2 regions of the Vagococcus luciliae genome follow, and region 2 is predicted to be linked to the other one. Evidence: predicted binding sites of a transcription regulator. Region 2 holds the regulator's gene; the other holds the start of a gene.
The links. Region 2 encodes CtsR, which represses protease genes until heat stress. Its sites were predicted from a motif close to TTGGTCAAAAAAGGTCAAANA; they were not measured.
Positions count from the first base shown of each region.

Region 1: clpP (ATP-dependent Clp endopeptidase proteolytic subunit ClpP) is a predicted target of CtsR. The motif match lies at 2,849-2,869, and genes of this name have one in related genera.

Region 1 is NZ_CP102451.1:1,330,986-1,337,785, forward strand. Features, by position in the region: gene G314FT_RS06490 (response regulator transcription factor) at 1-56, shown strand, start outside; gene G314FT_RS06495 (HAMP domain-containing sensor histidine kinase) at 56-1,576, shown strand; gene G314FT_RS06500 (DsbA family protein) at 1,653-2,165, opposite strand; gene clpP (ATP-dependent Clp endopeptidase proteolytic subunit ClpP) at 2,177-2,770, opposite strand; tRNA gene G314FT_RS06510 (tRNA-Arg) at 2,951-3,022, opposite strand; gene rpoN (RNA polymerase factor sigma-54) at 3,085-4,428, shown strand; gene G314FT_RS06520 (sugar-binding transcriptional regulator) at 4,601-5,638, shown strand; gene gap (type I glyceraldehyde-3-phosphate dehydrogenase) at 5,681-6,685, shown strand; gene G314FT_RS06530 (phosphoglycerate kinase) at 6,775-6,800, shown strand, end outside.
Region 2 is NZ_CP102451.1:361,788-368,587, forward strand. Features, by position in the region: gene gor (glutathione-disulfide reductase) at 1-500, opposite strand, end outside; gene G314FT_RS01880 (peptidase U32 family protein) at 517-1,752, opposite strand; gene G314FT_RS01885 (peptidase U32 family protein) at 1,765-2,685, opposite strand; gene G314FT_RS01890 (ATP-dependent Clp protease ATP-binding subunit) at 2,798-5,254, opposite strand; gene G314FT_RS01895 (CtsR family transcriptional regulator) at 5,260-5,730, opposite strand; tRNA gene G314FT_RS01900 (tRNA-Leu) at 5,880-5,964, opposite strand; tRNA gene G314FT_RS01905 (tRNA-Cys) at 5,973-6,043, opposite strand; tRNA gene G314FT_RS01910 (tRNA-Gln) at 6,053-6,124, opposite strand; tRNA gene G314FT_RS01915 (tRNA-His) at 6,135-6,207, opposite strand; tRNA gene G314FT_RS01920 (tRNA-Trp) at 6,219-6,289, opposite strand; tRNA gene G314FT_RS01925 (tRNA-Tyr) at 6,297-6,377, opposite strand; tRNA gene G314FT_RS01930 (tRNA-Phe) at 6,381-6,453, opposite strand; tRNA gene G314FT_RS01935 (tRNA-Asp) at 6,459-6,531, opposite strand; tRNA gene G314FT_RS01940 (tRNA-Glu) at 6,557-6,628, opposite strand; tRNA gene G314FT_RS01945 (tRNA-Ser) at 6,653-6,742, opposite strand; tRNA gene G314FT_RS01950 (tRNA-Asn) at 6,767-6,800, opposite strand, start outside.

The DNA of each region.
Region 1 (6,800 bases), 970 kb from region 2:
GAGAAGATAGTTATATTCAAACTGTTCGTGGTACTGGGTATGTTATGAGATCGTGATGAATCAATTTAAAAGTAAGATGAATTGGCCTCAAAAATTTTCTTGGAGATCTATCACATTAAAATGGACGATACTAACATCATTAGTCATCTCTATTTTGTTTACGCTTTTTGCCATTATATCTTATCAAATTAGTACAAGACTAATGGTCGAACAAGAAGAAATGACATTTAATCGAACGTTATCTGAAGTTACCACTCGTTTATCAAGAGGAACCGAATCGCTAAGTTTTAATAGCTCTGTTTTCTATTTAAAAGAATCAACAGGCGAGTATGTAGGCGATAGTTACTATGGTGCGAACACATTAGAATCCAGTATGATGAATTTGAATAGCTTTATCTCTGAATTGTCACGACCTGAAATGGATTTAAAAGTATATAATGTTGATGGTGATTTGGTATTTGAAACGAAAAATCGTTTTGTACCATTCAATAAAGAAGAACAATCAGAAACAAGCATAAAAACGTATGAGTACGTTACTGGATTAGTTCTATTAAAACCAGTTTATTCTGATCAAACTGGTAAGTTGATTGGCTATGCACAAGGTTTTTATGACTTAGGATTTTATTATAAGTTTAGAAAAGAACTATTACAGAATTTAATTATGATAGGTATATGCGGATTACTTGTTAGTGTCATTGTGAGTTTCCTCTTATCAACTTACTTTACAAGTCCGCTAAGAAAAATGGTGAAAACATTAAATAATATTGAAACAGCTCATAAAACAGGTCTTAGAATGCCTATTCCTAAATCAAATGATGAGATTTATGATCTAGCTATGGCGTTTAACGACATGATTGAGCGTATGGAGCGTTTTATTACCCAACAGCAACAGTTTGTTGAGGATGTGTCACATGAGCTTAGAACGCCTGTTGCGGTCATTGAAGGGCATATGAATTTATTGAATCGTTGGGGAAAAGACGATCCAGAAGTGTTGGAAGAATCTTTAAGTGCCTCATTACAAGAAATCACACGTATGAAAAGCTTGGTTCAAGAGATGCTTGATTTATCTCGTGCAGAACAATCGGACTTTCATTATAAAAATGAAACATGTTTGGCAAAAGAAACGATTCAAACAACGGTTAGTAATTTTCAAATGTTGTATCCAGATTTTGTGTTTAATTTAGACGATGATGATTTAGATCATTCGGTTCAAATCAAAATGTATCGTAATCATTTTGAACAGATTTTAATTATTTTAATGGACAATGCCGTAAAGTATTCTAGAGATAGAAAAGAAGTGATTATTTCAGCATCGAAGTCTTATCAATCTGTTGATGTGATGATTCAGGACTTTGGTGAAGGCATTTCAGAAGAGGAGATTGAAAAAGTATTTAATCGATTTTACCGGGTAGATAAAGCAAGAGCTCGTCATACTGGTGGTAATGGATTAGGGCTGTCTATTGCACAACAATTAATCGAAAATTATCATGGCACGATAAATGTAAAAAGTCATGTAGATTTAGGAACAGCCTTTTATTTATCTATTCCTTATGTGACAGAAAAAACGACTAATTAATTGACTCAAAAAATATAATAGAATAGAAAAAACGTATCAAGCGTAGAGTGAGGTGACTCATACTTGATACGTTTTTTTAATTAAATAAAGCTAAAAAATCATTATTTGAAATCTTTTGGTCAAAATTAATATCGCCCACAATTAAAGTAGGAACAAAACGGATAGAGGCTTGTTCTGCTTCTTTTACAATACTATCTAGCGCTACATCATTTGATTGCTTTACAAGTCCTAATGTTTCTTCAGCAAAACGAGTTACCTCTTCAGAAGAAGATAACCCACCCCACTCATTTTGAGTGTCATATATCTTTGTAATAATCTCAAGAGCTCGTTCATCCATTGGAACATATTGATGCATAACGTTACCAAGTATTAGACTAGGTGATGTTTTATTAAAAAGTTTGATGACATAATGAAGATTATTTTTAGATACTTCATCTGTTATTAAGTCTAACTTTTCATTCCACCATTGGCGGCAGTATGGACATCGAAGATTAACAAATTCAATTAATGTATTTGGTGCTTCCTTTTGCCCAATCTTTATTCCGTTTGTAGTATTGACTTTTGATGTGTCAATTTGTGTCATAGGCATGACTCATCTCCTTATTTTAAAGCGGCACTGTTTACCATTACTTCATCAATGAGGCCATATTTTTTAGCATCTTCAGCTGACATGAAATTATCTCGATCAGTATCTTGTTCGATAATTTCAATTGGCTGACCAGTATTTTCAGCTAAAATTTTATTTAGTCTTTCTCTTGTATTCAGAATATGGCGCGCTGCAATTTCGATTTCTGTTGCTTGACCTTGGGCTCCTCCAAGCGGTTGATGAATCATAATTTCAGCATTTGGTAAAGCAAATCGTTTTCCTTTAGTTCCAGATGATAATAAGAAACTACCCATTGATGCAGCCATACCTAATACGATAGTCTGAATATCAGATTTAACGAAATTCATTGTGTCATAAATGGCAAGACCTGCTGAAACACTTCCTCCTGGTGAGTTAATGTAAAGATAAATATCTTTTTCAGGATCCTGGGCATCTAAAAATAATAATTGTGCAATGACACTATTTGCAACGTTATCGTCAATAGGGCCACTTAACATAATGATGCGATCTTTAAGTAAACGTGAATAAATATCATAGGCACGTTCACCTCTAGCAGATTGTTCGATAACTGTTGGTATTAAATTCATATAAATTCCTCCTAATAGTAACGCTACTAGCCACATTTTAACATACTCTTTTTATTCTACCTAGAATTTAGCGTCATCTTAGTCAAAAAAGGTCAAAATAATAAAAAGTAAACAAAAAGGACCTACGTCCTTAAAAATATTATGATAAAATATGATATACTTCTTTTAAAAAGAAAGTAACACGCCCTAAGGGAATCGAACCCCCGTCTCAAGAACCGGAATCTTGCGTGATATCCACTACACTAAGGGCGCATCTACTTTTACTAGTTTACCAAAAAAAACATAAATAGCAAGATGAAAAGGAGGAAAAGCTGATGAAAATGTCGCAAAATTTTAGACAGGGTCAAAGCCAAGTTCAGACTCAAAAATTAGCCATGACCCAACAATTACAACAATCCATTAAGATACTACAGTATGGTACAGAAGACTTACTTTCTTTTTTAAATGATAAAATGTTAGAAAATCCGTTGATTGATGTATCCGTTTCCGATATGGATACTCAATACTTAGAACCTAAAAATTATGATGCGTCAAAAAGTGATGGAAAAACGGATTGGATAAATCAGATTCCAGAAACGACTCAATCATTGTTTCATTATTTGATTGAACAAATCCATTTGAATTATCGGGATACAGCGTTGAGAAGTCTTAGTTTATTTCTTGTTGAGTTTATTGATACAAATGGGTACTTAACAATTTCAATAGAAGAAGCGATGAAATTAAAGCAAGCGACTTATATAGAAGTGCTAGATGCATTAACACTTATTCAGATGCTTGAACCTGCTGGTGTTGGTGCTAGAAATCTACAAGAGTGTCTTATGTTACAAATAGAAAGAGATGATAACGCTCCTAACCAAGCTTACTTAGTATTGGAAGAATATTTTGACGAATTGGCCAATAGAAAATGGCAAAAGATTGAAAAAAAGTTAGGGATTTTATTAGTGGAGATTCAAGAAATTTTTGACTATATTCAAAAATTACACCCAAATCCAGGATCACTGTTTTATTCGGACGAAGATAGTATCATTTACCCAGATTTAGAAGTCAAAGTAGATAGAACAGATAATTCAATTTCTATTGTATCTACTAAAGTAGGAAAGCCGGTAATTAGCTTTCAAACAACGTATTTTGAAAAAATGTCTCATCAAGGTGGAGAAGAAGTCAAAAGATATTTAAATGATAAAAAAAGTGAATTTGAATGGCTTAAAAAAACCTTAGAGCAGCGAGGAAATACGATTTTACGAGTAGGAGAAGAAATTGTTAAAAAACAATCAGCGTTCTTTATAGAATCCAATCACCCACTTACTCCCATGAAGTTGAAAAGTGTGGCAGAAGAACTATCACTTCATGAATCAACTATTAGTCGAGCTGTTAATGGAAAATATTTAACAACAGATTTTGGTGTATTTGAGCTAAGAAGTTTCTTTTCAACAGGATTGGAACAAAAAAATTCAAACGAAGTGATTGGAGTAAATGATGTTAAACAATTGATTGAAACAATTATCAGAGAAGAAAACAAGACCAAACCACTATCTGATCAAAAAATTGTCGATTTATTAAAAGAAAAAAATATTCAAATTTCTCGAAGAACAGTCGCTAAATACCGTGAGGAATTAGGAATTCAGTCATCTTCTATGAGAAAAAGATTTGATAATTAAGAGAAAGTTTGAGTATCAGACTTGTATTATTCATCAAGACTTGTTATTATATGCGTGTAAGGGTTGGACAAAATAAAAGTTATTTTGACTCAGCCCTATCAAAATACAATACGTGGGTCAAAAAAAGTCTATGTTGGACTGAAATTGTCCCTTGAGTTGAGGAGTATTATCTATGAGCAATGATTTTGATATTATTGAACAGATTGCTCCTGACATGATTCAAGTGATTGAACAACGATTTCGTATTATGCGAAACATTTATTGGAATCAACCAGTTGGACGTAGAAAATTATCTGAAAAGGTAAATTTAACTGAACGAATACTTCGAAGTGAAACAGAAGTATTAAAACAATTGAATTTGATTGATGTGTCTAAAATTGGAATGTCGCTTAGTGAAAAAGGATTAAGTCTTTATAGTGATTTAGAAATAGTCATGGCAGAGCAAACGGGCAATCGTGTCCTGGAAAAAAAATTAGCAAGTAAGCTTGGTATTGAAAGGTGTTTGATTACGCCTGGAGATAGCGATACTGAAAGCAAAGTGTTAGAAAAGTTTGGCGAGATTATCTCTGATATTCTTTCAACACGTTTACCTGATGGTGAAAACATTATTGCCGTTATGGGTGGGACGACAATGGCAACAGTTAGTCGATGCATGTACAAATTAGAGACACCAGAAAGACATAATATTTTTGTTCCAGCAAGAGGAGGAATTGGTGAAACCATTCAAACTCAAGCTAATTCAATAAGTGCCACAATGGCAGAACAGACTGGTGGCGAGTTTAAAGTATTGTATGTTCCAGAACAAGTCAGTTCGGAAACATATGAGTTATTACTTCACGAGCCAACTGTCCAACGAGTATTAGAGTTGATATCCAAATCAAATGTTGTGATTCACAGTATTGGACGAGCACTGCATATGGCAAAACGTCGTAATATGAGTGCAAGTGATTTAGCAATGCTTTCTAATAATGGAGCTGTTGCTGAGTCATTCGGTTATTTCTTTGATAAAGACGGAGAGGTCGTCTATAAAATACCTCGAATCGGTCTTCAAATGAAAGATCTTCAAAAAATACCGTATGTTATTGCTGTAGCAGGTGGTAAAACAAAAGCTAGGGCAATAGAGGCATACATCAAAAATGCTCCTAAGCAGACGTGGTTACTCACAGATGAGGGAGCTGCAAAACAGATTTTAAAAGAGGAAACTCTTTAAAATAAATAAATTTTTTCGATTTTCTAAAGGAGGAAATCTCACATGACAGTTAAAGTAGGTATTAATGGTTTTGGACGTATCGGACGCTTAGCATTCCGCCGTATTCAAGAAGTTGAAGGATTAGAAGTTGTAGCAATCAATGACTTAACAGATGCACAAATGTTAGCTCATTTATTAAAATATGATACAACTCAAGGACGTTTCAATGGTGACGTTGAAGTTCATGATGGATTTTTCAAAGTAAACGGAAAAGAAGTTAAAGTAACTGCTAACGCTAACCCAGCTGAATTACCATGGGGAGAATTAGGCGTAGACATCGTTTTAGAATGTACTGGATTCTTTACATCTAAAGAAAAAGCAGAATTACATTTACAAGCTGGTGCTAAACGTGTTGTTATCTCTGCTCCAGGTGGAAATGACGTTCCAACAATCGTTTATAACACTAACCATGAAACATTAACTGGTAAAGAAACAGTTATCTCAGGTGCTTCATGTACAACAAACTGTCTTGCTCCAATGGCAGATGCTTTAAACAAAAACTTTGGTATTGTTGAAGGATTAATGACAACAATTCATGCTTATACTGGTGACCAAATGACATTAGATGGACCACATCCAAAAGGTGACTTCCGTCGTGCTCGTGCAGCTGCTGCAAACATCGTACCAAATACAACTGGTGCTGCTAAAGCTATTGGTTTAGTTATTCCAGAATTAAACGGTAAATTAGATGGAGCTGCTCAACGTGTTCCTATCGCAACAGGTTCTTTAACTGAATTAGTAACTGTTTTAGACAAAGAAGTTACTGTTGAAGAAGTTAACGAAGCAATGGAAAAAGCTTCTAATGAATCTTATGGTTACACAATCGACCCAATCGTATCTTCTGATATCGTTGGTATGACTTACGGATCATTATTTGATGCAACTCAAACTAAAGTAATGACAGTTGGCGACAAACAATTAGTTAAAACTGTTTCTTGGTATGATAACGAAATGTCATACACTGCTCAATTAGTTCGTACTTTACAATACTTTGCATCATTAGCTTAATTTAATACACCCTATCAAGATTATCGAAGCGGGGAAGCTATCGCGCTTTCTCGCTTTTTTTGTTAATTCATAAGGAGGCGTCAACAAGCATGGCAAAAAGAACAGTTGAAGATTT
Region 2 (6,800 bases):
TTTGGTAACTCAGTTAATTCAAAGAAACCATTTGAATCAATTCCGTATTCTGCTCCTGGAATATTCGGACGAATGATTTTTCCGCCAGTCGCAATCAAGATATGAGGAGCCGTAAATGTTTCACCATTAACTTCCACGACATTTTTTTCTTTAAATTTAGCGTAACCTTTAATATGAGTCACTCCGTTGCTTTCTAGCCCTTTTAAATACAAGCCATTCAATCGCTTAATATATGTTTGACGATTTTCTACTAGACGAGCCATATCAAACTCGTCAACTGTCACATCAAATCCATATTCATAAGCTTGATGATGCAACATATCATTCATTTGAGAAGCAGACCACATGACTTTTTTAGGAACACAGCCAACATTAACACATGTTCCTCCAAGCTCATTGCCTTCTATTAATAACACTTTGGCACCATACATTCCAGCACGATTCGCAGAAGCAATCCCTCCACTACCGCCACCAACTACTATATAATCATATGTTTTCATCATTATAACCTCCTTCTTATTTTTGTTTTCGTATCATATCACCAGGTTTAACTGGTTGTTCAACAGGCATTTTAACAATCATCATGGCATTAGGTGCTTTTTCGATTGATTCACCATCTTCGTTCCACATCTCTTTGATGTCTTGTTCAAAATGTGTAAACCCTGGTCCATAAAATTCAATCTGATCATCCAATCTAAAATGATTGCGTTGTCTAATTGTGGCAATTTTTGTTGCTTCATCGTAGTCTAACACTTCTCCTATGAACTTATACACTGGTATTTTTCGACGTTTTCCAAATAGTTGCTCTTCATCAGTGGGTGTATGATAATAAAAACCAGTCGCTAATTCTCGTTGGGCTACCTTCCATAACTCATCAATCCATTCTTGTTTGCATTCATAATTTTCTGGATCCGATATATAGCTATCCACTGCTTTTTTATAAACATTTGAAACTGTTGACACATAATGAATCGACTTCATTCGTCCTTCAATTTTTAGACTATCGACACCATTTTTTACCAAATCAGGAATATGTTCAATCATCGACATATCCACCGCACTCATAGAAAACGGCTCACTCACTTCTCCTGTGTCTGTCAATGAACGTCTCTCTTCGCCAAAAGGCATATCAAATAAATCATATTTCCAACGACAAGATTGGGAACAGCCACCACGATTAGCATCTCTGTGACTCATATGATTTGATAACGTACAACGACCAGAATAAGAAATACACATCGCCCCGTGAATAAATGCCTCTATCTCGATATCTGTATTTTGACGGATTTTTGCTACTTCATCCATTGAAACCTCACGTCCTAGCACGACGCGTTCCAATCCTTCATTTTTCCAAAATTCAAGAGTTTCAAAATTCGTTGCTGAAGATTGTGTTGATAAATGGACAGGTAGTCCTGGTGCTTCTGTAATACAGATTTCTATTAATGCAGGGTCAGATACAATAACCGCACTAATTCCAATATCTCGTAACGTTCTAAAAAATTCACCCGAACCTTTCGCATCTCCCTCATGAGTTACCATGTTAGCCGCAACATAAACTTTTGCACCACGTTCTTTAGCAAATGCCACGCCTTCTTCCATTTCTTCATAAGAAAAGTTTCCAGCACGACTTCTTAATCCATAAGCATTTCCACCAATATAGACCGCATCAGCCCCATAATGAATGGCGACTTTTAATTTTTCAAGAGTTCCAGCTGGTGCTAATACTTCTGGTCGTTTCAATGTATTTGTCATCTTTACTCTCTCCTATTTTATTTCTTCAGGATCTAAATAATAAAAACCAGTATCTAAACTTCTCCCAATTGGATGATTTTCCATCACAATGGTTTGTAAATTTTTTGCCAATTGCTCTGTCCAAATTCCAGCAATCAACGCTTTCTTAGCTTCAATAAAGCACGATACAATCGTCACAAATGCTTCTCCAGGGGTATACATCCCATCTAATTTCCAATGGTTTAAACCTGCTTCGTATAATTCATTTAATTCAAACATTAAGTCTACATCATTCGTTGCATAAATGTGTGTGCCGTGTTTGTCTTCAAAAATAGAATAATGCGTTTCTTTATCTTTAGGCTCAGATATAAATAACCCATCCTCTTTCGATACATTGTCTTGTTGTTGAGTAAAATTAAAATAATTTGTAATCAATGGCCGTTTAGAATGGTGAATGCAGGTTGCCCCGTACACGAGTACTTCCGTAAACACATCCGCTTCTTTTCCAATATGTTGCAATTCTTCAAATGGAATTTCTCTTGCCAAGATAGCACCTTTTGCTCCACGTTTTGCCCAGAAATTAACCTGTCTCGAGCTTGTAACCATGGTTTCCGCATTATAAACATATGGCAACTGATACCCGTCACGTTGTAATACATAAATCACACCAGGATCGCCTACAATAATATCATCTACTCCAATTGATTCTAAAAACTGTAAATATTCTGGTATTTTTTCCATTTTATCTGGATGCATAATCGCGCTCACTGCAACACGAGCTTTTTTCCCATGTTTATGAGCCAATTCAACCAACTCAGACATTTCTTTTCTTGTGAAATAATGTGGTAATCTTAAGCCAAATTCTTCTTCTCCAAAACACAAAACGTCGATATCTAATTCAACTAATTGACGTGCTTGATCGAATGAATCAACCGTTACACTCATTTCTATCATATAAGACACTCCTATTCATTATAAACACTCTTATCCTACCATATAGACTAAACTTATCGCAATTCTTTCACAAGTTAAAAGCGCTAGTTATGTAAATAACTAACGCTTTTAACTACACTTGTTGCACTTGTTTAATTCGTGTATTAATTTTACCCTTAGATGCTCCTAAAGTAATTGTATCACCTGTTTGAAGTTCACCAGACAAGAGCAACTCACTCAGTCTATCTTCGACTTCTTTTTGCAAAGCACGACGAATTGGACGAGCACCATATTCCGGATCAAATCCTTCACTGCTAATAACATCAATTGCAGCAGGAGTGAGTTTTAATATAATATCTTGTTCTTTTAATCTCTCAACAACATCTTTAGACATGATCTTCACGATATCATGTAGTTGTTCTTTATTTAGTGAATGGAACACAACCACCTCATCTACACGATTTAAGAACTCAGGTCTAAATGATTTTTTCAATTCTTCTAAGATACGAGATTTCATCGCTTTATAATCTTTTGTCTCATCTACCACACTAAATCCGACTGTTTTTTCATCTCGTAAAGCTGTTGCTCCAATATTGGATGTCATGATAATAATCGTGTTTTTAAAATCGACTTTACGACCTTTAGCGTCTGTCAAATGCCCATCATCCAACACTTGTAATAAAACATTAAATACATCTGGATGAGCTTTTTCCACTTCATCAAGTAACACCACAGAATAAGGTTTTTGACGAATCCGTTCAGTCAATTGCCCTCCTTCATCATATCCAACATATCCAGGAGGTGATCCAACTAAACGACTCGTACTATGTTTTTCCATAAATTCAGACATATCAACTCGAATCAAGGCTTCTTCAGAACCAAACATCACTTCTGCAATCGTTTTGGCTAATTCTGTTTTTCCAACACCGGTTGGTCCTAAAAACATGAATGATCCTATTGGACGATTTGGACTCTTTAATCCACTTCTTGCACGTCTAATCGCACGGGATACGGAATCAACTGCTTCTTCTTGACCAACAACACGTTTATGCAGTACTTTTTCCAAATCAAGTAATCGTTCACTCTCTTTTTTCTCCAGTTGAGTCAATGGAATGCCCGTCCATTGTGAAATAATTGATTCAATATCATACTCCGTCACTTTTTGTGTATAGCCATTTTCTACTTTTTCTTGTTGTTCAACAAGTTTAGCTAATTTTTTTAAAGCTTTCTTTTCTTTTTCTCTAATCTCTACTACTTCAGAAAAATGTTGCTTAATAATAGCTTCTTCTTTTTCTTGGTAAATATTAGCTAATACCTTTTGTTGTTTTACAATAGGTGATGGTTTTTCAGCTTGATTTAATCGTACTTTTGCTGCAGCTTCATCTATCAAATCAATAGCTTTATCTGGCAATTGTCTATCATTAATATAGCGAATAGACAATTTCACAGCTGCATCAACAGCTTCTTGAGTAATTGCCACTTGATGATGTTCTTCATATTGAGATTTTAATCCTGTCAAAATATTAATCGTTTCTTCTTCAGTAGGTTCATCAACCATAATTTTAGCAAATCGACGTTCTAACGCAGAATCTTTCTCAATATATTTTTGATATTCATCTAACGTTGTTGCCCCTATTGTTTGCAATTCTCCACGAGCTAATGCTGGTTTTAGTATATTAGATGCATCTATAGCACCTTCAGCACCACCAGCACCAATCAGAGTATGCAACTCGTCAATAAATAATATAACCTGTCCATCATGATAAATTTCATCAACTAACTTCTTCATTCGATCTTCAAATTCACCACGATACTTAGTCCCAGCAACTACTGCTCCCATATCAAGCATCATCACACGTTTATTTCGCATATCTTTGGGTACATTAGCTTCGATAATCCGTTGCGCTAAACCTTCGGCAATAGCTGTTTTTCCAACACCAGGTTCTCCAACAAGTACCGGATTATTTTTAGTCCGACGACTTAAAATTTGTATCAATCGTTCAACTTCTGTCTCGCGACCAACTAAAGGATCTAATCGTTTTTCTCTAGCACTCTGTGTCAAATCTCGTGCCAAAGAATCTAGTGTAGGAGTTCCTTCACCCACCGAATTCTTAGTCGCTTTTCTATTTTTACCATTTTTATTATTTTCTGTAATACCAATTCTTCTCATTATATCTTTACGTAACCTGGGAAGTTCCACTCCTAAGTTTTTTAAAATCCTAGCAGATAATAATGTATCTTCTCTGACCAAAGCAAGTAAGATGTGTTCTGTTCCAATACTTGGCGCACCTAGCCGTTTAGCCTCTTCACCTGCGAAAGCTAATACATCCTTAGCTCGCGGAGAATAAGGAAGTAATTCGTTTTCTTTAGATTTATAACGTCCATATTGGACAATCTGTTCAACTTCATCAAACAGATAAGTATCATCAATATCAAAATATCTCATTGCTTTTCCACCAATACCTCTTGGTTCCTTCGCTAAAGCAAGTAATAAATCCTCTGTTCCAACTGCATCATGTCTAAAATATTTAGCACTTTCTTGTGCAAGATTCAGAACTTCATTAGCCCTTTTAGTAAATAATTCACCCATATCTATCACTCCTGTTCTTCATAAGTTAGTCGTTCTAATACATCAATCATCATGTTCGCCCTCAATAATTTTTCTTCTTCCGAGCGGCTAATACCTGTTAATTTAAATGCTGAATTAAGTAAATACTTTTCACGTACAGTTATTATATCATTATCTTGCAATTCATTTAAAATAGCAAATGCATCACTATCTGTCAAACCATTACTTATCATATCTGGGATTTCTTCACATATTCTGGTTTTATATTTTATCAATTTAACTTTTACAATACGAATATACCCACCACCACCACGCTTACTTTCTACCCGATAACCTTTTGGAACAGTAAACCTTGTGTTAATAACATAATTAATTTGTGATGGGACACAATTAAATTGATTGGCAATTTCAGCGCGTTTTATTTCAATAATATCTTCATTTTGTAGTAGTTCTTTTAGATAGTCTTCAATAATATCAGACATATTTTTATTTTCCATAAAAATCTCACCCTTCAAAAATAACGTAAAACTATTGACTTATATTGACCTACATTATACATAATATAATTCAATAGTTATACTAATTTGATTTGAATATACTAAAAGAGCTTTGAATGAAATCATTCAAAGCTCTTTTTACTAGATTATACCGGCGGCCGGGGTCGAACCGGCACGCCCTCAATGGGCACTGGATTTTGAGTCCAGCGCGTCTGCCAATTCCGCCACGCCGGCAAAACAAGAGGCGGTAACCGGATTTGAACCGATGATAAAGGTTTTGCAGACCTCTGCCTTACCACTTGGCTATACCGCCTTTAATAAACTGGGCTAGCTGGATTCGAACCAACGAATGACGGAGTCAAAGTCCGTTGCCTTACCGCTTGGCTATAGCCCAATAATAAAAAGGCGACTGATGGGAATCGAACCCACGAATGCCGGAGCCACAATCCGGTGCGTTAACCACTTCGCCACAGTCGCCATATTATTAACAGGGGTAGTAGGAATCGAACCCACGCTGACGGTTTTGGAGACCGTAGTTCTACCGCTAAACTATACCCCTTTAAATATGGAGGGGGGCAGATTCGAACTGCCGAACCCGAAGGAGCGGATTTACAGTCCGCCGCGTTTAGCCACTTCGCTACCCCTCCAAATGGCGCAAGACAGAATCGAACTGCCGACACACGGAGCTTCAATCCGTTGCTCTACCAACTGAGCTACTGCGCCAATAACGGTTCCGACGGGAATCGAACCCGCGATCTCCTGCGTGACAGGCAGGCATGTTAACCCCTACACCACGGAACCTGATTATGGTTTGTATTATATTTTATGACCCGTACGGGAATCGAACCCGTGTTACCGCCGTGAAAGGGCGGTGTCTTAACCGCTTGACCAACGGGCCAGTATAATAATTTCTTTTAGTATACGGAGAGTAAGGGATTCGAACCCTTGAGACAGTTATTACCGCCTACATGATTTCCAATCATGCTCCTTCGGCCAACTCGGACAACTCTCCAGAGTTTTACCTTAATTAAAAGAACTCCGGCAGTAGGACTCGAACCTACGACATCATG